Regions from separate parts of the Lentzea miocenica genome, predicted to be linked through region 1. Evidence: predicted binding sites of a transcription regulator. Region 1 holds the regulator's gene; the other holds the start of a gene.
The links. The regulator HspR, encoded in region 1, represses chaperone genes until heat shock. The targets are predictions, from matches to a motif close to ANNTTGAGTNNNNNNNACTCAANNT.

Region 1 (15,706 bases):
CTGGAAGCGGGAGACCCGGTCGGCGCGGCGCGGGTGGTTGCGCTGGCGGATGATCGCGAGCGCCACACCGCCGACCACGGTGCCGAGGCCCAGCAGTTCGATCAGCAGCAGCCAGACCGACCACGTACCGATGATCGGCCAGTGGAAGTGCGGGTCGAACACCTCGCCGTACGCCTCGAACAGCACCGCGGAGCCGATGAGGAAGCCCCACATCACCATCCAGTGCCACGGGGCGACCGAACGGAACTTCGCCATTCTGGTGTGCGCCACGAACTCGACGATCATCGTCTTCATGCGCGGCACGAACGGCCCCATGCGGGTGCCGTCCGGCTGGCCGAGCCGAATGATCTTGATCTGCTTCAGCACGGCGGCGACGAACACGCCCCAGGCGACGACGCTCACCGCCACGGCGACGAGTCCGAGAACCAGCTGGAGGGTCATGGCGGGATTCTAGGCCACGTTACTCGCGGGTAACCACTTGGACGTGGCCGGTGTCTCCTCACGTACCGGTCAAGTATCCGGAAATTGATCAAAAACTTGTGGAACACTTGTTCAAGTAGTTGGTCGGGAACCCGGAGGTCGCCGTGTTGTACCTGTATCTCGCTGCGGCGATCGTGGGAGAGATTGCCGCCACCGTGTCGTTGAAGCTGTCGGAGGGCTTCAGCAGACTGTGGCCGTCTGTGGTGGTCGTCGTCGGTTACGCCATCGCCTTCACGGCGCTTTCGCGCGCGTTGAAGTTGGGTATGCCCGTGGGCGTCGCCTACGCCGTGTGGTCAGCTGTCGGCGTAGCAGCCGTTGCGATCATCGGCTGGAAGTTCCTCGGCGAGACCCTCAACCCCACGATGGTCATCGGGTTGGTTCTGATCATCGGAGGCGTGGTGACGCTCGAGCTCGGGAGGACGCACTGACCGCAGTCGTAGCCAGTCCGAAGATCGACGGCCGCAAGGCGCGCGGTGAGAAGAAGCGCCACGCGATCATCGAGGCCACCCTGCGCGTGATCGAACGCGAAGGCATCGCCGGCGTGACGCATCGCAGTGTGGCCCGGGAAGCAGGCGTGCCGACGACGGCGCCGACCTATTACTTCTCGACCCTCGACGACCTGTTGATCGCCACCCTGCTGTGGTCCGCCGAAGAGCTGTGCGACGACGTGCTGCAGGTCGTCGCGAGCGGCACGGCCCGTGAGATCGCGCGCAGCCTGGCGAAAGCGGTCGACGAGAACCGCGGCCGCACTCTCGCCGAATATGAGCTGTACCTGCTCGCCGGTCGGCGTCCCGAGCTGAAGGCGGCCGCGCGCAGGTGGCTCGACCTGGCCGTGGAGGCGGTGCGGCCGGCGGACCCGGTGGCGTTCCGCGCGTTCCTCGCGGCCGTCGACGGGCTGCTGATCCAGGGCCTGATCGCCGACGTTGCTCCGAACGAGGACGAGCTGGAGCCAATTGTGTCCTTCTTGATCCGCGGCCGCGACGATTTCACCGCCACGACGAGGGAACAATGAAGTCATGAAGTTCGCGCGAGAGGTGTCCGGCATCGGCCACGGGGTGAGCCTCGGGCTGCTGGCAGCGCTTTACGTGCGCGACACCCTGGCCCTGTCGGTCGACGTCGAGCCGCACGTGCCGGGCCTGGAACCGGCGCTGCCGGTGCAGGTGCCCGCGGGGGTCGACCGTGCCGCCGTGACCGCCGAGTGGCCGGGCTGGTGGGCCGACGCGCTGGACGCGTGCACGCGGGGCGCCGAGCCCGTGACACCCGAGGACGCCGAGGCGTTGCTGACCCGACCGGCTTCTCGGGCCGCGGTGCTCGCGATGAAGCCGGGCATCGAGCAGCTGCACCGGGTGCAGAGTCCCGCGGCGTTGCCGATCGGCGACGTGCTGCGGGGCATCGAGTCGCGGATCGGCCGGTGGGCGCAGAGCGTGGAGCTGCACATCGTCGAGGTGCCGGTCGACGGCCTGATGTGGGAACGGATCGCACCCGCGTACGTGCTCGCCTCGACCCGGTTCCTGAACGACCCCGCGCGCACCGCTCCGGCCCTGCGCGCGGTCCTCGAAGACCTGGTCTGATCTTCCGTCCGGATCAGGTAGGGACAACCCCACCCCGCCTTCGGGGGCTGACTGCCGTGTAGCTGAGCACCGCCACCTCTAGTTTTGTGCACATGATGAGGACGGCGCTGGTGGCGTTGCTTGCGGGGGCGGTGCTCACAGTGCTGACGGGCTGTGGCATTCGCATCATGAAGTACGAGTTCCAGGACGACCACGTCGTCGCGGAGAAGTTCACGTCGGTGAAGGTGCGTGGCGAGGACGGCGCGGGGGACGTGTCGATCCGGTACCAGCAGGGGCTGGCCGAGACGCAGATCCACCGCAAGGTCGAGCACATGAAGGACAACAAGCCCTCGGGCATCGCGCACCGCATCGAGGGCAGCACGCTCGTGCTGGACGGCTGCGGCAGGAACTGCGAGATCAACTACACGGTGCTGGTCCCGTCCGCGGACATCTCGCTGATCGGTGACACCGGTTCGGGGGACGCGACCATCGAGGGGCTGGCCGCCGTCGACTTCAGGACCGGCTCCGGCAGGATCATCGCCCGCGACATCGCGGGGGACGTCAAGGTGAAGGCCGGATCCGGTGACTTCGAGGGCGGCCGGATCGGGGGCGCCGTCACGGCCGACATGGGGTCCGGCCGGATCGTGCTGGACGCGATCAGGGGCAAGGCGCTGCTCGGCACCGGTTCCGGGGACATCAACGCCACCTCGATGGCGAGCGAGGTGATCGCGAAGGCTGACTCGGGGCGGATCGAACTGATGTTGTCGGCGGCGAACTCCGTGCGGGCCAACACCGGGTCCGGCGAGGTCGTCGTCCGAGTGCCAGGGGGCCCGTTCAAGATCGTCGGCTCGTCGGGCAGCGGTGAGCGGGCGATCCACGTGCCGACCGATCCGGGTGCGTCACTCGAACTCAACCTCACCACCGGCTCCGGGGACGTCCAGGTGTTCGCGGCCTGAGTTCCGAGGGTCGATGTGTGTTGAGGGCCACTCCACAAGGGGTGGCCTTCTTCGCGTTCTGAGGGAACAACCAGACTTTGCCGTCCGTTGGGACAGTCAGAAAGCTTGAGTCGGGTAGGCTCAAGGTTGGGCGAGATGGCAAACTTGAGTCAGCAACGCTCAACAAGTACTAGCGGAAGGAACTCCAATGGCGCGTGCAGTCGGCATCGACTTGGGGACGACCAACTCCGTCGTCGCCGTTCTCGAGGGCGGTGAGCCGACGGTCATCGCCAACTCGGAGGGCTCGAGGACGACCCCGTCCATCGTCGCGTTCGCCAAGAACGGCGAGGTCCTCGTGGGTCAGCCCGCGAAGAACCAGGCCGTCACCAACGTCGACCGCACCATTCGCTCGGTCAAGCGCCACATCGGCACGAACTGGCAGACCGACGAGATCGACGGCAAGAAGTACACCTCGCAGGAGATCAGCGCGCGCGTGCTGATGAAGCTCAAGCGCGACGCCGAGGCGTACCTGGGCGAGGAGATCACGGACGCCGTGATCACCGTCCCCGCCTACTTCGAGGACGCGCAGCGCCAGGCCACCAAGGAGGCCGGCCAGATCGCGGGTCTCAACGTGCTCCGCATCGTCAACGAGCCGACCTCCGCCGCTCTGGCGTACGGCCTCGACAAGGGCGAGAAGGAGCAGACCATCCTGGTCTTCGACCTCGGTGGCGGCACGTTCGACGTCTCGCTGCTCGAGCTCGGTGACGGCGTCGTCGAGGTCCGCGCGACCTCCGGTGACAACCACCTCGGTGGCGACGACTGGGACCAGCGCGTCGTCGACTGGCTGGTCGAGCGCTTCAAGTCGGCCAACGGCATCGACCTGACCAAGGACAAGATGGCCCTTCAGCGCATCCGTGAGGCTGCGGAGAAGGCCAAGATCGAGCTGTCGAGCTCCTCGCAGGCGTCGATCAACCTGCCGTACATCACCGTCGACGGTGACAAGAACCCGCTGTTCCTCGACGAGACGCTGTCTCGCGCCGAGTTCCAGCGCATCACGAACGACCTGCTGGAGCGCACCCGCGCGCCGTTCAACAACGTGATCAAGGACGCCGGCGTCTCCGTCGGCGACATCGACCACGTCGTGCTCGTCGGTGGCTCGACCCGCATGCCCGCCGTCGCGGAGCTCGTCAAGGAGCTGACCGGCGGTCGCGAGCCCAACAAGGGCGTGAACCCGGACGAGGTCGTCGCCGTCGGCGCCGCCCTGCAGGCCGGTGTCCTCAAGGGTGAGGTCAAGGACGTCCTGCTGCTCGACGTCACCCCGCTGTCCCTCGGCATCGAGACCAAGGGCGGCATCATGACCAAGCTGATCGAGCGCAACACCACGATCCCGACCAAGCGCTCCGAGACCTTCACGACGGCCGACGACAGCCAGCCGTCCGTGCAGATCCAGGTCTTCCAGGGCGAGCGTGAGATCGCGGCGCACAACAAGAAGCTCGGCATGTTCGAGCTGACCGGCCTGCCCCCGGCCCCGCGTGGCGTGCCGCAGATCGAGGTCACCTTCGACATCGACGCGAACGGCATCGTCCACGTGTCGGCGAAGGACCTCGGCACCGGCAAGGAGCAGTCGATGACGATCACCGGTGGCTCCGCGCTGCCGAAGGACGACATCGACCGCATGGTCAAGGACGCCGAGGCGCACGCCGAGGAGGACAAGCGCCGCCGCGAGGAGGCCGAGGTCCGCAACCAGGCCGAGACGCTGGTCTACCAGACGGAGAAGGTCGTCAAGGAGAACGACGACAAGCTCCCGGCCGAGATCAAGGACAAGGTCAACGCCGCGATCGCCGAGGCGAACGAGGCGCTCAAGGGCACCGACATCAACGCCATCAAGACGGCGGTCGAGAAGCTCGCGACCGAGTCCCAGGCGATCGGCCAGGCCATCTACGCCAACGCTCCGGGTGCTCCCGGTGCCGAGGCCCCTGGTGCTGACGCGCCGGGTGCCGCGGGTGCCGGCGCCGGTGCGAAGGCCGGCCAGGACGACGTCGTCGACGCCGAGATCGTGGACGAGGACGAGAAGAAGTGACCGAGCCGAGGCATGCCGCCCCTGACGAGGAGCAGCCTCAGGTAGTCGTGAACGACCGGCGCCGGATCGACCCCGAAACGGGTGAGGTCCGGGTGCCGGCCCACGTTGCCGAGGAAGGCACTGCTCCGGCTGTTGCTGACGAACCCCTGGTCGCCGAGGTCGTGGACGAGGTGGCCGCCGAGCTGAAGTCCCAGCTCGACGAGCGCACCGCCGACCTCCAGCGGCTCACCGCCGAGTACGCGAACTACCGCAAGCGGGTGGAACGCGACCGCGAAGCGGTGATCAACAACGCGAAGGCGTCCGTGGCCTCCGAGCTGCTCTCGGTGCTGGACGACGTCGAACGGGCCGCCGCGCACGGCGACCTGACCGGCGCGTTCAAGGCGGTGGCGGACAAGCTCGTGTCCACGCTGTCGAAGACCGGCCTGGAGCCGTTCGCGCACGAGGGCGAGGCGTTCGACCCGTCGGTGCACGAGGCTGTGCAGCACAACACGTCCCCGGACGTCGACGGACCGACGGTCACCGCCGTCCTGCGCCGCGGCTACCGGTTCGGCGACAAGCTCGTCCGCCCCGCGCTCGTCGCGGTGACGGACCACGAGCCTGCCGCCGCACCGCAGGCCGAACAGGAATGACGAGAGGAGGAGACATCCGGTGAGTGCCAGGGACTGGATCGAGAAGGACTTCTACCGCGAGCTGGGTGTCTCCTCCGACGCGTCGGCGGACGAGATCAAGAAGTCGTACCGCAAGCTCGCCCGCGAGCTGCACCCCGACGCGAACCCCGGCGACGCCAAGGCCGAGGCCCGCTTCAAGTCGGTCTCCGAGGCCTACGGCGTGCTGTCGGACCCGGCCAAGCGCAAGCAGTACGACGAGGCCCGCCGTCTGTTCGCGGGCGGCGGCGGCTTCCCCGGCGGCTTCGGTGGCGGGGCCGGCGGCTTCGACGTCAACGACCTGTTCGGCCGTGCCGCGCAGGGCACCGGTGGCGGCGGCCTGGGCGACCTGCTCGGCGGCCTGTTCAACCGGCGCAGTGGCGGGGCGGCCGGTTCGCCCACCCGCCCGCGTCGTGGCGAGGACGTCGAGACCGACGTCCGCATCGACTTCACCGAGGCGGTCAAGGGAGCGACGGTGCCGTTGCGCCTGTCGTCCCCTGCCGCCTGTACGACGTGTGGTGGTTCGGGCGCCAAGCCTGGCACCACGCCGCACGTCTGCGCGACCTGCTCTGGTTCCGGCCTCGTCACGCGGTCGCAGGGCGCGTTCGCGTTCAGCGAGCCCTGCCGCGACTGCCGCGGCACCGGCCGGATCATCGACGACCCGTGCTCCGAATGCGGTGGCGACGGCATCAGCACCCGGACGCGCACGCTGACCGTGCGCATCCCGTCCGGCGTTGACGACGGCCAACGGATACGCCTTGCGGGACAAGGCGAACCGGGCCGCAACGGCGGACCCTCCGGTGACCTGTTCGTGCGCGTGCACGTGAACCCGCACAGCGTGTTCGGCCGCAAGGGCAACGACCTCACGCTCACGGCACCGATGACGTTCTCCGAGCTGGCTCTGGGAACGACGTTGACCGTGCCGACGCTGGACGGCAAGGTGACCTTGAAGGTGCCTGCGGGAACCGCCTCCGGGCGAGTGCTGCGGGCTCGGGGCAAGGGGATCACGAAGCGGGACGGGACCGCGGGCGATCTCCTGATCACCCTGGAGGTCGCCGTGCCGAACAACCTGTCGTCCGAGGCCCGCAAGGCTCTCGAGACGTATGCGGACGTCACCGGTGACCATGACCCGCGTGGAGATTTGAACGCGCTGCTTGAAGGGCGGTGAGTTCGGTGGGTTTTCCGTTCCCTCCTGGGACTGATGAGGACACGCCGTTCTTCGTGATCTCGGTGGCCGCGCAGCTGTCCGGGCTGCACGCGCAGACGCTGCGGTCCTATGACCGGATGGGGCTGGTTTCCCCCGGGCGGACTTCCGGGGGCGGGCGGCGGTACTCGATGCGGGACATCGTGCTGCTGCGCGAGGTTCAGCGGCTCTCGCAGGACGAGGGCGTGAACCTCGCCGGGATCAAGCGGATCATCGACCTGGAGAATCAGGTGGATGCGTTGCGGGCTCGGGTTTCCGAGTTGACCGCGGAGCTGGCCAACGCGTTGGCGGCCGCGGATTCCGCTGCGGCCGCTGTGCACGCTTCTTATCGGCGGGATCTGGTGCCGGTTCGGCAGGAGACCGCGCTGGTGGTGTGGAAGCCGAAGCCTCGCAAGTGATTGAGCGTCTGTATGAGTTGTTCGCAGCGCCACGTCCGCGAGTGGTCGAGTTCTGCAATCACTGCGTCGACCCGGCCGACATCGCGCCTTTCACTGCCGTGGCGTTGCGTGAGCTGACTGCTGGGCAGGTTGAGAAGTACTGGTTGCGGTCGGGGACGATCGGCGATGAGGGCTTCAGGCGCTACCTGCTGCCGCGAGTGCTGGAGTTGATCGCAGGTGGTTCGCTTGATGCGGACTTTTTCTGGCTGCGGTTGGCGGTCGAGGCCCATGCGGAGGGCGACTCGCGGGAGCAGGCGGTCATCCAGGATTACTTCCTGGCGGTACCGCATGCGTTGGCGGCGCTTGTCGGGGACGTTGTGGGTAGCAAGGATGCTGACGGGGCGCTGGCCACGTGGTTGCGTGGGGTGGAACCTCTTGCTGTGCTTGAGGAAGCTGCGCTGGGTGGGCCTGACCCCGACGGCAGGATTTCTGAAGCTCATATGGCGCTGGAAGTTTGGCGTTGATGCGGGTGGTCGGGTTGGGTGCGTTGGTTCCGGTTCAGGGATTTCGGGGCTCCGCCCCGGACCCCGCCAATCTGATCAAGGACCTTGTCCACGCCACCGGCGGGTTGATGGCACGCCTGTTGCTTTGGGCGGAGTTGCGTTGCGTGGGTGGTGCGGTTCGGGTGGGTGGTCCCGTCACAAGCCGGGCCAGAGCGCAAGAGCTGAGGCACGACTCGTGACGGGACCACCCACCGGAACCTCCCGTTTCAAGCGTTAAAGACGCCTCGGCTTCGCCGTCGGGTCGGCTCGCCTTCGGCTTTGCGTTGATTTACTGCTGGTCGAAGTAGAACCCGGCGTTCAGGTCTTCTCTGAGGCTGGGTTCCTTTGGTTCCCAGCCCAGTAGCGCCTTCGTGCGTGCGCTGGAGGTTGGTGCGTCTCGCGCGACCATGTTTGCCAGTGGGCCGAAGTGGTCCTGTGCTCGTTCCAGGGGGATGCTTTCCACTGGCAGGTTCAGCTTTCGGCCGATGGCCTCGGCGATCTCTCGCATGGTCACGGCTTCCTCGGCTACTGCGTGCAGAACTGAGCCTGCGGGAGCCTTTTCTGCGGCGAGGCGGTAGAGGCGTGCTGCGTCCAGGGTGTGGGTGGCGGACCAGCGGTTCGTGCCGTCGCCCGGGTAGCCGGAGATGCCGGTGGCGCGGGCGGTTTTGACGAGCATGGGGATGAAGCCTGCCGTGTCCAGTTCACTGTGGACGGTTGGGGGCAGGACCACCACGGCGCCTCGGACGTGGTGGGCGTCGATGATCAGGTTTCGGGCGGTGCCTCGGCTGTGGTCGTCGGGGACGCGTTCTTCCTCGGTGGCGGTGTGGCCCAGGCCGGAGTAGGACAGGGTGCCGCCGGTGCCGATGAGGGGCTTGGTGGTGCCGGACAGTTCGTCCAGGAAGGCGCGGACTACGGCCACGTCGGCGTCGGAGGCGGCTTTGTAGTCGCCCCTGAACATTTCCTCGTGCTTGAACGCCAGGTGGATCACTGCGTCTGCTTCGGCTGCGCCCTTGCGGAGGGCGTCGAGGTCGTCCAGGTCGCCGCGATGGGCGGTGGCGCCTTGGGTGACGAGTTTTGTGGCTGAGGTGTCTGAGCGGGCCAGGCCGATGACCTGGTGGCCTGCTCGCAGGAGTTCTGGGACCAGGGCTGAGCCGACGTGGCCGCTGGCGCCGGTGACGAAGACCTTCATGGAACGACTCCGGTGAGTGATGGGACTTGGTCTTATCAACGTAGCAGAGTGATGGGACCAAGTCGCATCACTTAGGATGTGGCTCATGGGTCGATGGGAGCCGGACGCGCGGGAGCGGTTGGTGCGTGCTGCGCTCGACCTGTTCAGCGAGCAGGGGTACGAGAACACGGCGGTTGCGCAGATTGCTGAGCGGGCCGGGCTCACCAAGAGCACGTACTTCCGGCACTTTCGGGACAAGCGCGAGGTGTTGTTCGGCGGCCAGGACGAGTTGGTCGAGTTGTTGATCGCGGGGATCAGTGGTGCGCCTGAGGGGGCTGGGGCGCTGGTGGCGGTCGAGGGGGCGCTGGTGGCGATCGCGGTCACGTTCACCGAGGAGCGGCGTGCCAACGGGCCTCGGCGGCTGGCGGTGATTGCGGGCAACGACGAGTTGCGGGAGAGGGACGCGCTCAAGATGGCCGGGTTTGCCCGCACGATGGTTGAGGCGTTGGAGCGGCGTGGCGTGGCGGAGCTGGATGCGGCCGTTGCTGCCGAGTTGGGTGTGCTGGCGCTGCGGCGGGGGTACGGCGAGTGGCTTGAGGTCGGCGGGGACTTCGGGGAAGTCGCCCGCCGGACGCTCGAAGAGGTTCGGGTTGCGGCTGCCGCGCTAGAGGGTGCTGAGTAGTTCTTCGACCTCGGCGGCGATGCGGTCCAGGGCCTGGTCGTTGTCGTGGGCGGTGATGGCTCGGTCGATCCAGTCTGCGATCAACGGCATTTGAGACGGCTGGAGGCCTCGGGTGGTGATTCCCGGCGTGCCCAGGCGGATGCCGGACGGGTCGAACGGCTTGCGGGTGTCGTAGGGGACGGCGTTGTAGTTCAGTTCGATGCCTGCGCGATCCAGGGCGCGGGCCGCCGGCTTGCCGCCCAGTTGTTTGGAGGTGAGGTCGACCAGGATCAGGTGGTTGTCGGTGCCGCCGGAGACCAGGTCGAAGCCGCGGTCCAGCAGGGCGTCGGCCAGGGCCTTGGCGTTCGCGACGATCGCGTGGGCGTAGTCGCGGAACTCCGGCTGTGAGGCTTCCTTGAGTGCCACGGCGATGGCGGCCGTCGTGTGGTCGTGCGGGCCGCCTTGGAGGCCGGGGAACACGGCGCGGTCGATGGCTTTGGCGTGTTCGGCGTCGCACAGGATCATCGCGCCGCGGGGGCCTCGCAGCGTCTTGTGCGTGGTCGTGGTGATCACTTGTGCGTGCCCGGCCGGTGACGGGTGTGCGCCGCCTGCGACCAGGCCGGCGATGTGGGCGATGTCGGCCACCAGGACGGCGTTGATCTCCTTGGCGATCTCCGCGAACGCCGGGAAGTCGATCGTGCGCGGGATCGCGGTGCCGCCGCAGAAGATCACCTTCGGGCGTTCGGCGAGGGCGAGGGTGCGGACCTCGTCCATGTCGACGACGCCGGTGTCCTTGCGGACGTCGTACTGCACCGCGTGGAACCACTTGCCGGTGGCGGACACGTTCCAGCCGTGGGTGAGGTGGCCGCCCATCGGGAGCGACATGCCCATCACGGTGTCGCCCGGCTGCAGGAACGCCAGGTAGACGGCGAGGTTCGCCGGTGCGCCGGAGAGCGGCTGGACGTTCGCGTGGTCCACGCCGAACAGCGCTTTCGCCCGGTCGATGGCGAGCTGTTCGACCTGGTCGATGATCTGCTGGCCCTCGTAGTACCGCTTGCCGGGGTAGCCCTCGGAGTACTTGTTCGTCAGCACCGAGCCTGTTGCTTCAAGCACGGCGGACGACACGTCGTTCTCGGACGCGATCATGCGCAGCTTGCTCGCCTGGCGGCGTTGTTCGGCCTGGATCAGGGTGGCGATCTCGGGATCGACTTCGTGCAGCACGGCATCACTCCGCGCCGGGCACCCAGGCGTTCGGTGCGCTCGGCCGTCGCTTCCCGGTGGTCACTTCCACCCTCGGCACGCCAGTCGCTTTCGACGTGCCGAGCTTAGTCCAGCGTGAACGGGTCGTACTTGATCCGGTCGAGCGGAGTTCCGGCGACCAGCATGCGGGAGACCGTCGATCTGATCATGGCGGGGCTGCCGCAGACCAGGACGTCGCGTTCCTCCCACGCGCCGTAACGAGTGACCACGTCGGCCAGGCTGCCCTGCTCGACGCCCCGGACACCGGGGTCCGACTCCAGCACCGGCACGACCGTGAGCCACGGGTTCGTGGTCGCGATGCGTTGCAGGTTGTCCAGGTCGTAGAGGTCCTCGCGGGTGCGGCCGCCGTAGAACAGGTGCACACGCGGGTTCTCGCCGTACTGCGCCATCTCGTCGATGATCGCGTGCATCGGCGCGACGCCCGTGCCGCCGGCCACCATCAGGATGTCCGAGCCGGCCGTGCGGTCGACCGAAAGACGTCCCATCGGCGGACCGATGCGCCAGGTGTCACCGGCCTGCGTGTGGCCGACGACCGAGCGTGACACCCAGCCGCCGTCGACGGACCGGATGTGGAACTCGATGACGCCGTCTTCACGCGGGGCGTTCGCCGGCGAGTAGTACCGCCACAGGCGCTTGCGCTGCGGCGTCTCCACGCTGACGTACTGCCCGGCCTTGTAGTTGACCGGGTGGTCGGGCTGCAGCCGCACGACGGCCAGGTCCCACGAGACGCGCTGGTGCTCCAGCACCGTCGCGTGCCAGTACGCGGGCCCGTTGTCGGCGTCGGCCGCCTCCTGCATGGCTCGCGCCATCAGCGTGTAGGCCTCGGCCCAGGCCATCTCGACCTTCGGCGTCCAGGCGGCACCGGAGAACTTCTTCACCGCGGACAGCAGTGCGGTCCCCACCGCCTCGTAGTGGACGTTGATGACACCGAACTTCCGGTGGTCACGGCCCAGCTGACGCAGGAAGGGGATGAGGTCGTCCGGACGGTCGACCATCTGCACCACGTGCACGAGGGCCCGCAGCAGGCGGCTGCGTTGGACCTCCATGTTCGCGGGGAACATCTCGCGTGTGGCAGGCGAGAGCGAGAAGAGCATCCCGTAGAAGAACTTCGCCACTTCTTCGGAATGCGGCTCCACCACCGCGAAGCTCTCCCGGATCATCCGCACCATCGCGGTGACACCAGGCGGAGGTTCTCGGTGAGGCGGGGTAGGGATGGGGCTCAGCACAGCGTTCGCAGTCATGGTCCGCGCGCAGTCTCCACAATCTGATTGGCGCCAGCAAGGCGCTGTCGTCCTCGTCAAGCATCCGTCCCCCGACAGGGTGGACAGTAACCCCTGATCGGGCTGTTTGACTCCTTGATGCCACCTTCGAGCGAAGCACGATTACCGTACGCAACTAGTTGTTACCGCAACAGTGTGAATGTGAGGGTCCGTCTGTACCGGGTTGCGTGCTTGCGTGCTTGGGTTGGGCGCGTGTCCCTGCCTGAGCTGACTGAAACCACCTCACCCGACCGTGTTGAGCTACCTGGCTCACGCGGTGAGCACTTCCTCCAATGTGCCCTGGAGACACAGGACCGCGCCACACGCTTCTACTCGGACCAGGTCCTGGATCACCTCAACCCCGCGATGGCCGAGTTCGTGGGCCGGATGGAGATGGCGTTCATCTCGACCGCCGATGCCGACGGGGAGTGCGACTCGACCCTGCGGGCCGGGCCGGCGGGGTTCCTGAGAGTCGTCGACTCCCGGACCGTCGTGTACCCCGAGTACCGCGGCAACGGCGTGATGGCGTCCCTGGGCAACATCATGGAGAACCCGCACGTCGGGATGCTGATGGTGGACTTCGCCGACGACCTGATCGGGCTGCACGTGAACGGTCGCGCACGGGTCGTGCCCCGGGAGGAGTTCGCGGAGTTCGCCGGGGAGGACCGGCGGATCGAGCGGTGGGTGGTGGTCGAGGTGCAGGAGGCCTACATCCACTGCCGCAAGCACATCCCCCGGATGATCCCGGTCGACCGCGTCCGGGACTGGGGCACCGACGACGTCAAGCGCAAGGGCGGCGACTTCTTCGGGGTCAAGGCGGACAAGACCGCCAACTGACCGCACGCGGGGACCTTGCGTACTGAACGGGTACGTGAGGTCCCCGCTTTTTGGGTGTGACCGATCAGCCACCGAATTAGTTGGCCTAGCTAACTATCTCCAGATATAGTTGTATGGCATCAACTAACTACTGGAGGTGTGCTTGAACCGGCCCTCGTCGCATCGGGAGATCCTCGAAGCGCTGTCCGGCATCTGGGTAGCGCTGCTGGTCGCGATCCTCAGCTCCACCATCGTCTCGAACGCACTCCCGACGATCCTGGCCGAGCTCAAGGGCACGCAGACCCAGTACACCTGGGTCATCACCGCGATGCTGCTCGCGTCCACCGCGAGCACGCCGTTGTGGGGCAAGCTCGCGGACCTCTTCGACAAGAAGATGCTGTTGCAGGTCAGCATCGTGTTGTTCGTCGTCGGCTCGGTGCTGTCCGGGCTGAGTCAGAACATGGAGCAGCTCATCGCGTTCCGGGTCGTCCAGGGGCTGGGCATGGGCGGTGTGCAGGCGCTCGGCCAGGTCGTGGTCGGCGCGTTGCTCAGCCCGCGTGAGCGCGGGAGGTACAGCGGCTACACCGGCATGGTGATCTCCGCGGGCACCGTCGGCGGCCCGCTGGTCGGCGGGTTCCTCGTCGACTGGCCCGGCTGGCGCTGGTGCTTCTTCGTCTGCGTGCCGTTGGCGCTGGTGGCGCTGGCCGTGCTGCACAAGACGCTGCACCTGCCCACCAAGAAGCAGCACGTGAAGATCGACTACCTGGGTGCCACGCTCATCACGGGTGGTGTGAGCCTCGTGCTGATGTGGGTGTCGTTCGCCGGCAAGAACTTCGACTGGATCAGCGGGGCGAGCGCCCTCTTCGTCGGTGGCGCGGTGCTGGCCATCGTCGGCGCCTACTTCGTCGAGCGGCGAGCCAGCTCGCCGGTCATTCCGCTGCACCTGTTCAAGAACCGGACCGTGGTGCTGGCGATGCTCGGTGGCATCGCGGTCGGCACGGCGATGTTCGGGGCCTCGGTGTTCATGGGGCAGTACTTCCAGATCGCGCGCGGGTTCTCGCCCACCAAGGCCGGGTTGCTGACCGTGCCGCTGGTGCTGGGGCTGAGCATCTCGTCCACGGTCAGCGGGCAGCTGATCGCCAAGAGCGGCAGGTGGAAGAGCTACCTGGTCTGGGGCGCGTTCTCGCTGGTCATCGGGCTGGCGTTGCTCGGCACGATCGATCACCGCACGAACCTGGTGCTGATGGGTGCCTACCTGGCGCTGGTGGGTGTCGGGGTCGGGCTGACCATGCAGAACCTGGTGCTGGCCGTGCAGAACGGCGTGGGGATGGCGGACCTCGGTGCGGCCAGCTCCACGGCCACGTTCCTGCGGTCGCTGGGCGGGACGGCCGGCGTCTCGGTGCTGGGCGCTGTGCTGGCGGCCCACGTGAGCACCAAGACGCTCGACCGCGGCTCCCTCTCCCCAGTGGTGCGGGACTCCTACGGCGACGCGATGGGTGAACTGTTCCTGATCGCCGCCGGTCTCGCGGTGTTCACGGTGATCGCCGTGCTGCTGATCAAGGAACAGCCGCTGCGGGACTCGGTGGATGTCACCCCAACGGGTTCTAGTGCACAGACGGTCGCCACTGAGCTTGATTCACCTGTGGATACTGAACAGCGGATTGTGGACAACTCCGTCTCCGCTGTGGACAAGCTGTTGGTGCTTTCGAGTGACAGCGATCAGGAGGTCGCGGCGCGTTCGGCTGCGCTGCGTTCCACACAGAACTCGTTGCCCTCGGGGTCGCGCATGGTGACCCAGCCGGTGCCGTCGGGGCGCCGCTGATCGTCGAAGATCGTCGCGCCGATGCCGACCAGGCGTTCCACCTCCTGGTCGCGGGTGCCGTCGGTCGGCTGCAGGTCGATGTGCAGGCGGTTCTTGATTTCTTTGCCCTCTGGCACGTTGATGAAGAGGTAGTTGATGCCGCTCGGCAGCACGACCATGCACTCCGGGTCGCCGGGGTTGTCGTCCGGGTGCAGCGGCAGGTTGAGCACCTGGCCCCACCACGAGGCGATCTCGTAGGAGTCGCGGGCGTCGACGGTGACGTTGTGGATGATGGAGGTCATGGCGCAGATCTTCGCCTAACCCGGGTCAGCTGACGTGCGATTTTCGGGGACGCTCGTCACGTTCCATAGTTGAGCGGAACACGCTCAACTTTTCTGACGTTGTGCGGGATGATGGTCCATGCTGGAGGCTGACCACGAGGTGGAGGAATGGACGCTTTCAACCCGACGACCAAGACGCAGCAGGCGGTTTCCGCGGCGGTGCAGGCCGCAACGCTCAACGGGAACCCGGACGTGGGATCCGTGCACCTGCTCAGTGCACTGCTGGCGCAGACGGACGGGTTGACCGCGCCGTTGCTGTCGGCGGTAGGTGCCGACCCGGCGCAGGTGCGCAAGGAGCTCGAGCAGCTCTCCCGCTCGTTGCCCAGCGCGTCCGGCTCGACCGTGTCCGCCCCGCAACTCTCGCGCGACGCCGTGCGGGTGCTCGGCAAGGCGCAGGAGCTCGCCACCGAGATGGGTGACGAGTACGTGTCCACCGAGCACCTGCTCGTCGGGCTGGCGCAGCACGGTGGCCAGGTGGCCGACCTGCTGCGGCGGCACGGTGCGACGCCCGACGCGCTGACCGAGGCCTTCACGAAGGTGCGTGGCTCGGCGCGGGTGACGTCGGCGGACCCGGAGGGCACCTACAAG
Region 2 (15,706 bases), on a different contig from region 1:
CTTGCCGTTCTCGCTGGTGCGGCCCCAGCCGAGCGCCCTGAGCTGCGTCCCGGGCTGGTAGAGCTCCCGATCGGACAGCTCCGCGATGGGCAGCGGGGTGTACGGCAGCGCCTTCTTCAGGGTCAGGACGGCCACGTCCTCGCCCTCGTCCGCGGAGACGTACTGCTTGTGGATCCAGATCTCCGAGACCGTGACCGACATTCCGGCCTCACGATCGTGCCTGTCCTCGCGGCCGGCGACAACGCGCAGGTCAGCGGGCGAGCGGCCGAGTGCGCAGTGCGCCGCGGTGAGGACCTTCGCCGGCGCGACGATGGTGCCGCCGCAGAACAGGGCACCGCGGTCGTCGGTGAGGTAGACGGCCCACGGGTTGACCTCGATGGAGGCCCGCTCGCCGCCGACGACCTGCTCGTCGGCGGCAGCGGTGCCTGTTGACGCCAGCAATGCGGAAAGAACCAACACAAGGAGTCGTCTCATGACTCCAGATGGTAGCTACTCAGCTGCTCCGTTCGGAGCAACCTTGCTCCAGACCTTGCCCGCCGCGCCCATGACGGCCTCGCCGATGTCGTTGATCGTCTTGATCAACGGGTCGGCGGAGGTGCTCATGGACTCCTTGTAGGACCGGGCGGCGGCCTTCACGTCGTCCGTGAGGTTGGTCGTCGGCCGGTCGTCCTCGCGGCGCGCGTACGTGCCGGTCAGGATCTCGCGGTACTCCTCGCTCGCCGACCAGCGCTGCAGCTCGGCGGCCCGCACCACGACCAGCGGGTGCGTGCGCTCCTCGGTGTGCAGGAGCTTGAGGATGCTGTCGCGGATGTCCTCGACCTCCTCGTACTCCTTCGCCTGGGCGAGGAACTCGGCGATGTCGACCTGGCCGCCGAGGTCGCCCGCGAGCGCGACGTGCGCGCGCAGCGCGGCCTGCGGGTCCTGGCAGGCCAGCAGGCCCGCCCGGTCGCACGACAGCTCGGTCTTGCGCTGCCACTCGCGCAGCGCGGCGATGACCGCGCGCATGGCCAGCGCGCCGGCCGGCACCCACGCGAAGGACTGCTGGATGCCGATGAGGCGCCGCAGCAGCGTGTTGTAGAGCGCGTGGCCCGACATCACGTGGCCCATCTCGTGGCCGATGACGAACCGCAGGCCCTCGTTGTCCAGCAGGTCCACCAGGCCGGTGGTCAGCACGATGAACGGCGTGTCGATGCCGCTCGTCCACGCCGCCTCGACCGGGTGCCGTTGCACGTAGAGCTCGGGCACCGTGTCGAGGTCGAACGTCGCGGCGACCTCGTTGCGGATGCGATCGAGCTGCGGGTACTGCTTCGGGCCCACTCGCACGGAGGAAGCCACCTGCAGCAGGCGCTCACCCCGTTCGGAGAAGGCCGCCGCGACCGCCTTGAGGATCGGTGCCACAGCGGGCACCGCCCTCAGCACCGCGAGGGCGCCTCGGTCGGCAGGATGCTCATAGGCGCGCGGGCTGATGCCCATGAAGCGCACCCTCGATGATTGCTCAATATCCCCCGTCACCTCCCCAGGTTAGACACGATCCGGACAAGGCTGCACGGAATCGGCGCCGGATGGTTGCAAACTTGCGCGGTGAGCAGCGACGAAGACACCACCGTTCTGCCGTTGCGCGGCGGGGCATCAGCGACCCTGGTCCGCCGGCGTGCCGCGGCCAACGACCGGGGCGCGATCCTCTACGTGCACGGCTTCGCGGACTACTTCTTCCAGGAGCACGTGGCCGAGCACTACACGGCCCAGGGCTACGACTTCTACGCGGTGGACCTGCGCGGCTACGGGCGGTCACTGCGCGACGGCGAGGTCCCGAACTACACGACCGACATGGCCGTGTACTTCGAGGAGATCGACGCCGCGATCGCCGTGATTCGTGAAGAGCACTCGCGTGTGGTGCTCATGGGGCACTCGACGGGTGGACTCACCACGTCGTTGTGGGCGCACGAACGCCGCGCCAGCGAGTTGATCAACGCGTTGGTGCTCAACAGCCCCTGGCTGGACGTCGTCGAGCCGCCGTTCATGCGGCAGGTGGTGAAGCTGATCGGCCAGATCGCGCCGAAGGTGAAGGTCCGCGCGAACCTCGGCGAGGCGTACGGGGCGGCGATCCACAGCTCGCGCAACGGCGAGTGGGACTTCGACCTGAAGTGGAAGCCCCTCGCGGGGTTCCCGGTGCTGGCCGGGTGGATCCGGGCGATCCTCGTGGCGCAGGAGAAGGTCCACAACGGACTCGACGTGCGGGTGCCGGTTCTGGTGCTGCACTCCGACAAGAGCATGTTGAACGCCAAGCAGTGGAGCGAGGACGTCTCCAAGGCCGACGCGGTGCTGGACGTCGAGGGCATGCGCAAGTGGGGTCCGAAGATCGGATCATCGGTGAAGGTCGTGGAGATCAAGGCAGGCATGCACGACCTGTTCCTCTCGCCTGAGCCAGTGCGTGCGGCGGCCCTGGCGGAGGTCGACGAGTTCCTGAAAACAGCTTGACCTCGTCATAGGTCGAAGTTCGAGACTGGTCCTCATGAACATCGACTTCAACGCCTGGTACGCGCTCGAAAGCGCGATGCAGGACGAGAAAAACCGTCGCGTGAGCCGGGCGACGTTGAAGCGTGTCGCCCGGTTCGCCCGCCCGCAGCGGCGGGCTGTGTACGCGTTGCTCGCCACCAGTGCGGTCGCGGCCGTGCTCGCGGTGGCCTCGCCGGTGCTGGCCGGACGCGTGGTCGACACCATCATCACCGGCCGCGACTTCTCGCTCGTGGTGTGGCTGTCACTGGCCATCGCGGGCGTGGCGGTGCTGGAGGCCGGGTTCTCCCTGGCCGAGCGGTGGCAGTCGTCGCGGGTCGGCGAGGACCTGATCCTGCGGCTGCGGCAGTCCGTCTTCGACCACGTGCAACGGATGCCGATCGCGTTCTTCACCCGGACCCGCACCGGCGCGCTGGTGTCGCGGCTGAACAACGACGTGATCGCGGCGCAGCGGGCGTTCTCCGAGACCATCTCCGGTGTCGTCACGAACGTGATCGCGCTCGTGTTGACCCTGGCGGTGATGCTGACGCTGTCGTGGCAGGTCACGGTGCTCGCGATGGTGCTGTTGCCGATCTTCCTGATCCCCGCGCGGCGGATGGGCAAGCGTTTGGCGTCCATGCACCGCGAGGCGGCGAACCTCGACTCGGCGATGACGACCCAGATGACCGAGCGGTTCTCCGCGCCGGGTGCGACGTTGATCAAGCTGTTCGGCCGGCCGCAGCTGGAGAGCATGGAGTTCGGCGCGCGGGCACGGCGGGTGCGCGACATCGGCGTGCGGACCGCGGTGGCCCAGTGGCTGTTCCTGGTCGCGCTGACGTTGGTGTCATCGCTCGCGTTGGCGCTGGTCTACGGGCTGGGCGGCTACTTCGCGTTCGCCGGGCAGATGGCGCCGGGCACGATCGTGACGCTGGCGCTGCTGCTGACTCGCCTGTACGCGCCGTTGACGGCGTTGGCCGGGGCACGGGTGGACGTGATGACCGCGCTGGTGTCGTTCGAGCGCGTCTTCGAGGTGCTGGACCTGCCGCCGTTGATCAAGGAGAAGGCTTCGCCGGTGACCGTGCCGGACGGGCCGGTCTCCGTCGAGTTCTCCGACGTCAAGTTCGCCTACCCGTCCGCGGACAAGGTGTCGCTGGCTTCGCTGGAGGAGGTCGCTTCTCTCGACACGCGTGGCGGCGAGGAGATTCTCGGCGGGGTCTCGTTCGTCGCCGAGCCCGGTTCGCTGATCGCGCTCGTCGGCGCGTCGGGTGCGGGCAAGTCGACGATCGCGTCGCTGCTGCCTCGTTTGTACGACACGGATTCCGGGTCCGTCCGCCTGTCCGGTGTGGACGTTCGCGACCTGTCGTTCGACTCGATCCGCGAGACCGTGGGCATGGTGACGCAGGACGGGCACCTGTTCCACGAGTCGATCGGCGCGAACCTGCGGCTGGCCGCACCCACCGCCACGGACGAGGAGATCTGGGACGCGCTGACGCGGGCCCGGCTGGCGGATCTGGTGGCGTCGTTGCCGGATCAGCTCGACACCGTGGTGGGTGAGCGCGGATACCGGCTGTCCGGTGGCGAACGGCAACGGCTGACCATCGCCCGGTTGCTGCTGGCCAAGCCGCGCGTGGTGATCCTGGACGAGGCGACCGCGCACCTGGACTCGCGTTCCGAAGCGGCGGTGCAGGAGGCGTTGGTCGAGGCTCTGGCCGGCCGGACGTCGCTGGTCATCGCACACCGGCTGTCGACGATCCGGGCGGCGGACCAGATCCTGGTCGTGGACAAGGGGCAGATCGTCGAGCGTGGTACGCATGAGGCGTTGCTGGCGCTGGAAGGCCACTACGCCAAGTTGTACCGCACGCAGTTCAGCGAGGAACCGATCGGAGCACCGTGACCATTCCCTCCCCCGACAACCTCTACCCGTTGCCGGACTACGCACGCACGGTGCTGCTCAAGCCGTTGGTGAAGAACCCACAGATCGAGATCGGCGAGTACACCTACTACGACGACCCGCATCACGCCGAACAGTTCGAGCAACGCAACGTGCTCTACAACTTCGGCGCCGAGAAGCTGGTCATCGGCCGGTACTGCGCGCTGGCGGAGGGTGTCCGGTTCATCATGTCCGGCGCCAACCACAGCATGGCCGGCGTGTCGACGTTCCCGTTCACGATCTTCGGCGGCGTGTGGGGCGAGAAGACGCTCGACATCGCTCTCGGCGCGCCCAGCCGCGGGGACACGGTGGTGGGCAACGACGTGTGGATCGGCTACAACGCCCTGATCATGCCGGGCGTGCGGATCGGGAACGGGGCGATCATCGCCGCTGGTTCGGTTGTGGTGGCGGACGTTCCCGCTTACGGGATCGTGGGCGGGAACCCGGCCGAGTTGCTGCGCAGGCGGTACAGCGACGAGGAAGTCGAGCTGCTGGAACGGATCGCGTGGTGGGACTGGCCGGTGGAGAAGGTGACCGAACACGTCCGCGTGATCATGTCGGGCACGCCGGCCGAACTGGCGGCGGTCGCGGACTGAGGACACTTGGTGACCTAGCCGCGGGCAGCACGAAGCGTGTCGTACTGCTGGAACACCAGGGCCTTGGACTCGATCTCGTCCAAGGCCCCGGCATCAAGCGAGCCGATGACCTTCTCGTAGCCGTTGATCGCGTCAGCCCTCTCGAAGAACAGGCTGGAGTTCTCGGTCTCCACCCACACCATCGGCTCGTACTTCGCGAAGCTCAACCGCGTGAACGGCCCGGCCATGCCGGCGTGCGCCCCGCGCGCTGCGGGCACGATCCGGATCGCCATGTTCGGGCGATTCGCCATGAACATCAGGTGCAACAGCTGTTCTGCTTGCACCTCATCACTTCCGATCGGGAGGCGGAGCGCCAGCTCGTGGACGTAGATGGTGCATCGGACATCACGCCGAAGCAGTCCTTGCATCGCGAGCTGGGCTTCAATCCGTTCCTGCAGTTCGTCTGCAGGTGAGGTGGAGGACGCAATGAGCACCTCAAGCATGTAGTCGGCCGTCTGCAGAAAGAGCGGCACCGCGTGCGTGTGCCACACCGTCAGTGTCTCGGCCAACTTCAGGTGTTCAACGACCGTGCGAGGCAGGATGGGCGTGCATGTGCCGTGTTGCTGCCACCAGCCACGGACATCCATTCCTCCGTACAGCTTCAGCAGGCGGGCGACTTCGGTGGCCCTGACCCGGCAAACGCCCAGCAGCAGGGCGACTTCGACCTCGCTGACACCGCCTTTGCCGTTCACCACGTCCGAAACCTTGGCCTCGTCCCAGTTCAGGATTTCGGCCGCGGCGCGCGAGGTCAGACCGGCGGCCGCGATGGCCGCCCGCACACACGCACCGAATTCACGACCACGCGCGGTGGAGACTCTCTTCGGCACGTCTAGCTCCCTGCCCGGTGTCGCCGCGGCCGCCAGCACGTGCGTTCCCGCGTCGTCGCCGTTGCCGCACCCGTCGCGAGGTGGACGTTGATCAACATCCGGCAGGGCGACGAGACCCGTCGCCAGATCGGCCCGCTCCGGCACCGCTTGCACTGACCGTTCTCATCCGGCTGATGCTCATCGACCAGCACCCGCAACGCGGCGACCAGCTGCGGCACCTCCCGCCTCGCCATCGCCAGCACAGACGCGCCGTCACCGTCGACGGCGATCCGCGACACGAGGTCGAGGTGGTCTGCCAGTCGCCGGCGCAGTTCAGAAAACAAGACCGGATTGCTCATCGCTTCACCCCTTCACCGGCAAACCTTACTGCGATATCCGAAAGGCAGCAAGATTTGGGGAGTGGGCGCGCCACCTTGCGACTAAGGTCAACGATGGCGCAACAGCGAGCCCGAGGAGAGCGAGCGATGACGAACGTCGGCCCGTGGACGAGCGTGTCGATGCCGTACGCAAGCGGTCAGCGCGGGGACGCATGGGGTGCCGAGGCGGCCGAGCACGGTGGCGTCGGAACCCAGAAGCTGCTCAGCGTGGAGGAGGTCGCCGCCCCTGCGACCATCGCCCGCATGCTCGGCTTGACCTCAGGCGAAGCAGTGGTCGTCAGGCGTCGCCTCATGCTCTTCGACGGTCGCCCTGTCGAGCTCACCGACTCCTACTACCCCGCGACCATGGCTCGTGGCACTCGGTTGGCCGAGGCGCGCAAGATCCCCGGCGGCGCGGTCGCCCTCCTGGCCGATCTCGGTCACCCACCGCGTCGGATCAGCGAGGACGTCAGCGCGCGCCTGGCAACTGCGGACGAGCAGACGACTCTGCAACTCGGCGAACCGTCCTGTGTGCTGGTGCTCGCGCGCACGCTGTTCACCGAGAACGATCTTCCCACCGAAGCCAGCGTCATGACGATGACGGCCGACGGGCGACAGTTGCGCTACGAGCTGACGCCATGACCGCGATGACGACGTCCCGACGAGGAGCCGGCTTTGCCCCGCGCACGTGACCTACGGCCCAGGCACCAGCAGATCGCAGCAGACCTGCGCGATCTCATCATGCGTGGTGACCTGAGCCCAGGGACCCAGCTTCCGTCCACCGCACAGCTCGTCGCGCAGTACGGAGCGGCGAACGCGACGATTCAGCACGCGCTCAAGGTGTTGAAGGATGAAGGCTTCCTCGACAGCCATGTGGGCAAAGGTGTCTACGTCCGCGACAGAAAGCCGTTCGTAGTTGACGCCGCCACCTACATCGCGCCTGCGCCGGGCCGTTTCCGCTACGAGCTGCTCGCCGTTGCCGCCGCTGTGCCACCGACGGACGTCGCCGATGGATTGCGGCTGGCACCAGGAGCAACAGCCGTGGTTCGCAACAGAATCCTCTTCCACGACGACCAGCCCGTGGAGCTGTCGGCGTCGTATTACCCAGCCGACATCGCCGTCGGCAGCAGCCTCGGCAAGCCCGCGAAGATCCGCGGAGGCGCTCCGCAGGTGCTGACAGAGCTCGGATTTCCCCAACGAGCGTTCGTCGACCGGATCTCGGCACGTCCCCCGACGATGACGGAGGCCGAGGCACTCGATCTTCCGGACGGAACACCGGTGATCCGCCAACTGCGTGTCGTCTACAGCGACGGCGAACGTCCCGTCGAAGCCTCCGTTCTCATCAAAGGCGCACACCTCTACGAACTTCTCTATCGCCAGACGGTCGAGACCGAGTCCGACTGAGCAAGCAAGTCAACGGGTGGAGATCGGTTCGATGGCGTCCGAGTGAACTTTCACGACGAATGCTTCTGATCGCGCGATCATGGGCACATGGAGTACGACCGCTACTGCGACCTGACCATGCGCGGAGGCACGACCAGCGGCGTCGTGTATCCGCTCGCCGTCGCGTCGCTGGCGCGCCACTACGAGTTCAAGCAGATCGGTGGCGCGTCGGCGGGGGCGATCGCCGCGGGGTTCACGGCGGCCGCCGAGCGCGGTCGTGCGTCCGGCGGCTTCGAGAAGCTCACCAAGCTGATCGACTGGTTCACCTCCGGCACGGGTGCGGACCAGTGGCGGCTCGCGCAGTTGTTCCAGCCCAACGAGAAAACCCGTGCGCTGTACCGGATCGCGGTCGCGTCCATGCAGCGGCGGGAGACCACTGGGCGCAGCGCGATCTCGTGCCTGTTCTTCGCGTTGCTGGGTGCCATCGGCATGCGGGCGAAGTCGGTGCTGGCGCTGATGACGTTGCTGTGGCTCGGCGGGCCGGTGCTGTACTCGGCGTGGCTGGCGCCCTTGGCGTATCCGGGCTGGCTCGCGACGTTGGTGGTGGTGCTCGCACTCGCCTGCGTGGTGATGGTGCTGTGGCCGTTGCGGTCGAGTTTGCCGTGGCCCGCGTGGGTGTTCGCCGCGGTGCCGCTCGTGCTCGGGCTGGTGTTCTCACGGCATTACGCGACGGCCGCGATCGTTCTGCTGGTGTGGCTGGTGTTGTCGCTCGCGGCGGTCAGCGCGTTGTTCGTCACCTACGGGTACGCGATGCAGAAGTTCCTGAAGCACAACGCCCGGTCCATCCACTTCGGACTCGTGCCGGGCACCGGTGACTTCACGCCCTCGTGGCTCGACCGGCTGGCGGGCATGCCGAAGTCCACCGGTGTGCCGCCGCTGGCCGACTGGATCGCGGACCAGCTCGACTCGCTGGCCGGGACCGAGCACGCGGTGACGTTCGGCGACCTCGGCGAGATCAACCTGGTGCTGATGACGACCGACCTGTCCCAGGGGCGGCCGTACCGGTTGCCGTTCAAGGAGAGCTGGCAGTACTGCGAGGAGTGCCTCGGGTACGTGCTGCCGCGCCGGGTGGTCGAGCAGATGAACGGGCCGGAGACGGCCACCAAGTGCCCTCAGCACGAGTACATGCCGTTGCGGGACCTGCCGTCCCGCGACCGGCTGCCCGTTGTGCTGGCAGTGCGGATGTCGCTGTCGTTCCCCGGCCTGATCGCCGCGGTGCCGCTGTGCCGGGACGGGCGCGTGCACTGGTTCTCCGACGGCGGCATCACCAGCAACTTCCCGATCCACTTCTTCGACTCGCTGCTGCCGCGCTGGCCCACGTTCGGCCTGAGCCTCCAGTCCTACCCGAACGGCGACACGGCCGAGGTGTGGCTGCCGGAGCAGGACGCGTCGACGTCCGGCACGCCCTACAAGACACTGGGTTCCGTGCCGGGCTTTCTCGTGTCCATTCTGGACACGTTCCTGGACTGGCGCGACACCATGCAGTCCGCGCTCCCCGGCTACCGCGGCCGGATCGCGCACGTGCGGCAGGCGGGAGACGAGGGCGGCACGAACCTGTTCATGCCGCCGGCCACCATCCGGCGGCTGGCGTTGCGCGGTCAGAAGGCCGGCGACCTGTTGCGCGAGCGGTTCGAGCAGCAGCGGAACACCGACCGCTACCGCTGGATCCGGCTGCGCATGGCGGTGCGCGAGTACCAGGAGCTCGGTGTGCAGGCCGCTGACCGCGACGCGATGTACGAGGAGTTGCTCGCCCGGTTCGAGATTCCCGAGGAGCTGCACGAGTGGTTCCGCACTCCGCCGGCCGACGGTGATCCGGACCGGGCAGGGATCGAGATCGCGTTGGACGAGGTCGGGCGGTTGAAGGACGCCGGGCCGTTCGACGGAGCGCCGCCGGTGGATCCGGATTTGCGGCTGACGCCACCCGAGTAGGCGCGCTAGCCTGAGGTCATGACGCGATTTAGCCACCCCCGACCCGCGGCGGTGGCGCGCGCCTAAAAACCTTCCCGTTGGTCCGGGGGACTCCGCACCCCACTCAGGCCAAGCAGAACGGGAAGTCCCATGTACCGCACCGATGAACTCGTGCACGCCCTGAACGTCCGTGATCTCACCGATCCCGCGCAGGGCCCGCACGCGATGCAGCTGTTGATCGCCGATCTCAAGGCTGCCGTCGACAACGCCCTGGAAGTCCGCCACCACCCGCTCGTCCCGGTGGAGCACAACTACGAGCACCTCGGCTATCCGGCGGACGCGATCACCAGGGAAGCCCGCTACACCAGGTACGTCAGCGAGACGTGCATGCTGCGCAGCCACACAACGGCGATGATCCCACCGGCGTTGCGTGCGGCGATCCCGGACGTGACGCTGCTCTGCCCGGGCCTCGTCTACCGCCGTGACACGGTCGACCGCCTGCACACCGGCACGCCGCACCAGCTGGACGTCTGGCGGATCTCCCGGCGACAGGAACAACTGAGCGACCTCATCGACACGGTCGTCACGACGTTGTTGCCCGGCAAGCGATACCGCACGATTGACGCGCAACACCCGTACACCACGCACGGCAAGCAGATCGACGTGTGGGACGACGGCGAGTGGGTGGAGATCGGCGAGTGCGGACGAGCCGCGCGGCACGTCCTCAAAGACCATCCGCACGGTCTCGCGATGGGTCTGGGTCTGGACCGGATTCTGATGCTGCGCAAGGGAATCCCGGACATCCGGCTGCTGCGCAACACCGACCCGCGGATCGCCACGCAGATGCTGGACCTCGACGAGTACCGGCCGAGCTCCCGGCACCCGGCGGCCGTCAGGGACATCTCGATCATGGCCGACGTCGACGAGGACATCGAGACGCTGGGCGATCGGATCCGCGCGCTCGTGCCGGAGGACGTGATCGAGGAGATCACGATCCTGAGCGAGACCCCGGCCGAACGACTGCCGGCACACGTCCAGGACCGGCTGGAAGCGAGGCCGGGCCAGAAGAACGTGCTCCTCCGCGTGACGATGAGGGCGCCGGAACGCACCCTCACCGACCGCGAGACGAACGGGATCCGGGACCGCCTGCTTCAGGGCTTGCGGGCGACCGCGCCGTAGATGCCCGTGTGGTTGTCCTCGAAGGAGTCCGGGCGCCAGTCGTTGACCACGACCACGCCCGGCTCCAGCATCTCCATGCCGTCGAAGAACCGGGTGACCTCGGCGTGCGTGCGCATCGTGAGTTTGTTGTCCGAACTGCTGTAGATCTTGGCGATCTCGGCGGCCTCCGCGCGTTCCTCGGCGTTGAGGGTGTCCCAGGTGGCGTGGGTGATGGCCAGGTACGAACCGGAGGGCAGCTCCGACATGTACTCGGCGACGGCCTCGTACGGGCTGTCGCTGTCCGGGACGAAGTGCAGCGCCGCGATGATCAGCACGCCGATCGGCCGGGAGAAGTCGAGCGTCTCGCGGGCGCCGGCCATCACCGACGAGGTCGCGCGCAGGTCGGCGAGGATCGCGTTGGCGTTGGGGTTGTCGGCCAGCAGGGCGTTGCTGTGCGAGACGGCGACGGGCTCGAAGTCGACGTAGACCACGCGGGCGTCCGGGTTGTCGTGCTGGGCGATCTCGTGGACGTTGCCCACGGTAGGGATGCCCGAACCCAGGTCGAGGAACTGGTCGACGCCCTGCGCCGCGAGGTGGCGGACGACCCTGCGCAGGAACGAGCGGTTCGCCTGCGCGCTCTGGGCGACGCCGGGGAAGATCTGCTCCACCTGCTTCGCGGCGGCGCGGTCGGCCTCGAAGTTGTGCGAGCCACCCAGGTAGTAGTCGTACATCCGCGCCACGCTCGGGCGAGTGACGTCGACCGTGGACGGGACCCACTTCAGCTCTTCCATCACGCGCGCATCCTCGCTCGTCGCCGCACGGGTGTCCACCGTCGTGCACCCGAACCGATGTCGGTGGCCGATACGTCACCCGTTACGACGACACTCACCGGGTCCGCGAGCCCCGCCCGGCCGTCCTGAGCGGGCGTACCGTCGAAGAAGGCGACGCCCTGCCCGTCCGGCGCGGGCCGATTTCGCTGGTCAGCCACTCGCCAGAGCTTGCTCGCTGACAGCGAACACCTCAGGGGAACACCACCCGGCTCCAGATGGTTGAGCGGTACAGACTCAACTTTGGAGGATGATGTGATGGGCGAGACGCTGGCCCTGCCGGTACTGCCGCTGGACGACGTCGTGGTGCTGCCCGGCATGGTCGTGCCGATCCGCATCTCCGGTGCGGACGCGAGCGCCGAGGCCCGCGCGGCCGTCGACGCGGCCACGACCGCGGCGAATCATCAAGTGCTGCTCGTTCCACGTCTGGACGGGAAGTACGCGGCCGTGGGAACACTGGCCGAGATCGAACAGGTGGGCCGCCTGCCGGGCGGCGAGCGCGCTGCCGTCGTGCGCGGCACCAAGCGCGTGCGCATCGGCACGGGCACCACGGGGCCGGGCGCGGCGCTGTGGGTCGAGGCCACGGTCGCGGACGAGTCCCCGATCACCGAGCGGACGCGGGAGCTCGCGAAGCAGTACCGCGCGCTCGTGACGAACATCCTGCAGACGCGTGGTGCGTGGCAGATGGTCGACTCGGTCCAGCAGATCGACGACCCGTCGGTGCTGGCGGACCTCGCTGGTTACGCGTCGTACCTCGACGAGAAGCAGAAGGTCTGGCTGCTGGAGACGAGTGACGTCACCACGCGGCTGGAGAAGCTGGTGGAGTGGGGTCAGGCGCACCTGACCGAGCTGGACGTCAACGAGACGATCGCCAAGGACGTCAAGGAAGGCGTCGAGAAGCAGCAGCGGGAGTTCCTGCTGCGCCAGCAGATGGCCGCGATCCGCAAGGAACTGGCCGAGCTCGACGGCAAGCCCGCCACCGAGCAGGAGGACTACCGGGCCCGCGTCGAGGCCGCCGAGCTGCCGGAGAAGGTCCTCAAGGCCGCGCTGGCCGAGGTCGACAAGCTGGAGCGCACCTCGGAGCAGTCGCCGGAGGTGGGCTGGATCCGGACGTGGCTCGACACCGTTCTCGAGATTCCGTGGAACGAGCGGACCGAGGACTCCTACGACATCAAGGCCGCACGCGAAATCCTCGACGCGGACCACGCCGGCCTGGACGACGTGAAGCAGCGCATCACCGAGTACCTGGCCGTGCGCAAGCGTCGTGCCGACCGTGGCATGGGCGTCGTCGGCGGACGTCGTTCCGGCGCCGTGCTGGCTCTGACGGGCCCTCCCGGCGTGGGCAAGACCTCGCTCGGTGAGTCCGTGGCACGGGCGATGGGCCGCAAGTTCGTTCGCGTGGCCCTCGGCGGCGTGCGGGACGAGGCCGAGATCCGCGGTCACCGCCGCACGTACGTCGGCGCGCTGCCGGGCCGGATCGTCCGCGCGATCAGCGAGGCGGGATCGATGAACCCCGTCGTGCTGCTCGACGAGATCGACAAGGTCGGCTCCGACTACCGCGGCGACCCCACGGCGGCGTTGCTGGAAGTCCTCGACCCGGCACAGAACCACACGTTCCGCGACCACTACCTGGAGGTCGAGCTCGACCTCTCGGACGTCGTGTTCCTCGCGACCGCGAACGTGCTGGAGTCGATCCCGGCGCCGCTGCTCGACCGCATGGAACTCGTGCAGCTCGACGGCTACACCGAGGACGAGAAGGTCACGATCGCCAGCGGGCACCTGCTGCCGCGGCAGATCGAACGCGCCGGCCTCACGCCTGAGGACGTCACGTTCGACAAGGCCGCGCTGCACCAGCTCGCGGGCGAGTACACGCGGGAAGCCGGTGTGCGGCAACTGGAGCGGGCCCTCTCGCGGGTCCTGCGCAAGGTGACCGCGAAGGTGGCCCTGGGCGAGGAGGAACTGCCGATCACGGTCGACCAGCCGTCGCTGAAGTCGTACCTGGGCAGCCCGAAGAACACGCCCGAGTCGGCCGAGCGCACCTCGGTCCCCGGCGTGGCAACGGGCCTGGCCGTCACGGGCGTCGGTGGCGACGTGCTGTTCATCGAGGCCTCGCTGGCACCCAAGGACACCGGCGCGTCCGGCGTGACCCTCACGGGCCAGCTGGGCGACGTGATGAAGGAGTCCGCGCAGATCGCGCTGTCGTACCTGCGTTCGCACGACGACAAGGCGGCGACGCTGGAAGGCCGTGGCGTGCACATCCACGTCCCGGCGGGCGCGGTGCCGAAGGACGGTCCGTCCGCGGGCGTCACGATGACGACGGCGCTGGCGTCGCTGCTCTCCGGCCGCCCGGTGCGCTCGGACGTGGCGATGACGGGCGAGATCTCGTTGACCGGCAGGGTGTTGCCGATCGGTGGCGTGAAGCAGAAGCTGCTCGCCGCTCACCGTGCGGGCATCACGACCGTGTTGCTGCCTCAGCGCAACGAGCCGGACCTGGAGGACGTGCCGGAGTCGGTCCGGAAGGAACTGACCGTGCACTTCGTGTCAGATGTGGCCGAGGTGCTGGAGCACGCGCTCTCGAAGGAAGAAGCCGTCACGACCGTTGCGGCGTAACGGCTTCTGGCTAAGGCCCCTCGTGGGGGCAGTAGCGGCGACTACTGCCCCCACGAGGCTTTGCTGTCTACAGACCAACATCGATGACGAGCCGGTTCGGGCTCGTCAGCGTGAACACGCGGTGCCACGAGTTGGTGTTGTTGTAACCAACCGCAACTCCCAGCGTGGCCTCGAAGTCGCACGTGAGCGCGACCCCGCGGATGTGCTGGAGGCCAGGCGTCGCGAAGTTCTGCGACCCGGTGTACGTGAGGTTCCCGTTGTCGTCGTGCGCTGCCGCACCGATCAGCGTGACCGCCAGGATCTCCTGGATCCCAGGGCCCGCAACGGTGATCGGATTCCCGGAAGCGCAGTGCGAGACGCTGGTGACCTCACTGACCCGGTGCTCCGTCGGCAGACCGGACAGGTCCAGCACCACCCGGCTGAACCCGGCGTGCTGGCCGGTCCGGATGTTCGACAGCGTGGGCGTGCTCTGCGCCGACGCGATCGGGACGAACGTGAACACCGTCAGCACCGCCAGCAGCACCGCGGCAAGGCGTCTGTTCATCTTGCGCCCCCTCTCCAGGGCTCTTGATGCCCAGTAAGACGTGTGACTCAGACCACAGTTGCGTCAGAACGAGTAGACGTCGATGACAAGCCGGTCCGGGTTGGTCAGCGTGAAGACCTTGTGCCACGAGTTCGGGTCGTCGTACCCGACCGCGATGCCGAGCGTCCCCTCGAAGTCGCACGTGATGGCGACCCCCTTCACGTTGGTCAGCCCCTGCGGCACGAAGTTGCGCGGCCCGGTGTACGTCGGGTCGAAGTTCTCGTCGTACGTCGCGGCGCCGTAGATCATCGTGTCGAGGACCTTCACGCCATTCACCGGAACCGGCTCGCCGGAAGCGCAGTTCGTGACCCCGGTGGTGTCCCTGGAGATGTAGTTGCCCGGCAGACCGTTCATGTCGAGCACGATCCGCTCGAAATTGTCGTGCACGCCCGTCCGGATGTTCGTGAGCTCAGCGTGCCCACTGGCCGACGCCATCGGCACGACCGTGAACACCGCGAGCACGGCGAGCAGCACCGCTGCAAGTCGCTTCATTTCCTTCTCCCCCTGCGAACGTCAGCTGTGGTTGATGTCGACCACGTACCGGAGCGGGCCGGTCAGGAAGTAGGCCCGATAGGTCGGGTCGCGGTGGTTGACGCCGATCGCGATCGACAGGTCCGCCTCGAAATCACAGGTGAACACCACGCTCTGCGCCGTCGGCAGCCCCGTCGTGATCTTGCGCGACCCGGTGTACGAGTGCCCGTCGGCCGGCTGCAACCGCACCTCCAGGAACTCCACCCCCGGCGCCGAGATCGGCTTGCCAGAGCCACAGCTCACCGGCTCCGGAACCGACGAGACGCTGTCCTCCGGCTGCCCACCCGTCAGGTCGAACACCACGCGGTCAAACGTCGCGTGGTGCCCAGTCCGAACGTTGGTGAGCTGCGCATAGTCGGCCGCGGAAGCCGCCGGAACGATGCTCATCGCCATCCCCACGGCGAC

Region 2: the regulator HspR is predicted to act here: its motif matches at 11,797-11,821, upstream of lon (endopeptidase La).

What each region holds. Positions count from the first base shown of each region.
Region 1 covers NZ_JAXAVW010000004.1:211,302-227,007, forward strand. The annotation lists gene SK803_RS06805 ((Fe-S)-binding protein) at 1-441, opposite strand, end outside; gene SK803_RS06810 (DMT family transporter) at 585-908, shown strand; gene SK803_RS06815 (TetR/AcrR family transcriptional regulator) at 905-1,492, shown strand; gene SK803_RS06820 (hypothetical protein) at 1,497-2,051, shown strand; gene SK803_RS06825 (DUF4097 family beta strand repeat-containing protein) at 2,144-2,986, shown strand; gene dnaK (molecular chaperone DnaK) at 3,174-5,045, shown strand; gene grpE (nucleotide exchange factor GrpE) at 5,042-5,674, shown strand; gene dnaJ (molecular chaperone DnaJ) at 5,694-6,857, shown strand; gene SK803_RS06845 (heat shock protein transcriptional repressor HspR) at 6,863-7,291, shown strand; gene SK803_RS06850 (hypothetical protein) at 7,267-7,794, shown strand; gene SK803_RS06855 (SDR family oxidoreductase) at 8,102-9,001, opposite strand; gene SK803_RS06860 (TetR/AcrR family transcriptional regulator) at 9,087-9,662, shown strand; gene SK803_RS06865 (serine hydroxymethyltransferase) at 9,645-10,862, opposite strand; ZMP/ZTP riboswitch at 10,876-10,960, opposite strand; gene SK803_RS06870 (FAD-binding oxidoreductase) at 10,967-12,070, opposite strand; gene SK803_RS06875 (pyridoxamine 5'-phosphate oxidase family protein) at 12,374-12,997, shown strand; gene SK803_RS06880 (MDR family MFS transporter) at 13,140-14,798, shown strand; gene SK803_RS06885 (VOC family protein) at 14,696-15,079, opposite strand; gene clpB (ATP-dependent chaperone ClpB) at 15,227-15,706, shown strand, end outside.
Region 2 covers NZ_JAXAVW010000022.1:166,380-182,085, forward strand. The annotation lists gene SK803_RS26550 (S1 family peptidase) at 1-474, opposite strand, end outside; gene SK803_RS26555 (M48 family metallopeptidase) at 490-1,473, opposite strand; gene SK803_RS26560 (alpha/beta hydrolase) at 1,582-2,478, shown strand; gene SK803_RS26565 (ABC transporter ATP-binding protein) at 2,513-4,387, shown strand; gene SK803_RS26570 (CatB-related O-acetyltransferase) at 4,384-5,019, shown strand; gene SK803_RS26575 (DUF5753 domain-containing protein) at 5,034-5,885, opposite strand; gene SK803_RS26580 (hypothetical protein) at 5,888-6,223, opposite strand; gene SK803_RS26585 (GntR family transcriptional regulator) at 6,350-6,883, shown strand; gene SK803_RS26590 (GntR family transcriptional regulator) at 6,917-7,645, shown strand; gene SK803_RS26595 (patatin-like phospholipase domain-containing protein) at 7,733-9,613, shown strand; gene srmL (PheS-related mystery ligase SrmL) at 9,743-10,771, shown strand; gene SK803_RS26605 (SAM-dependent methyltransferase) at 10,744-11,541, opposite strand; gene lon (endopeptidase La) at 11,836-14,187, shown strand; gene SK803_RS26615 (AMIN-like domain-containing (lipo)protein) at 14,255-14,731, opposite strand; gene SK803_RS26620 (AMIN-like domain-containing (lipo)protein) at 14,795-15,262, opposite strand; gene SK803_RS26625 (AMIN-like domain-containing (lipo)protein) at 15,284-15,706, opposite strand, start outside.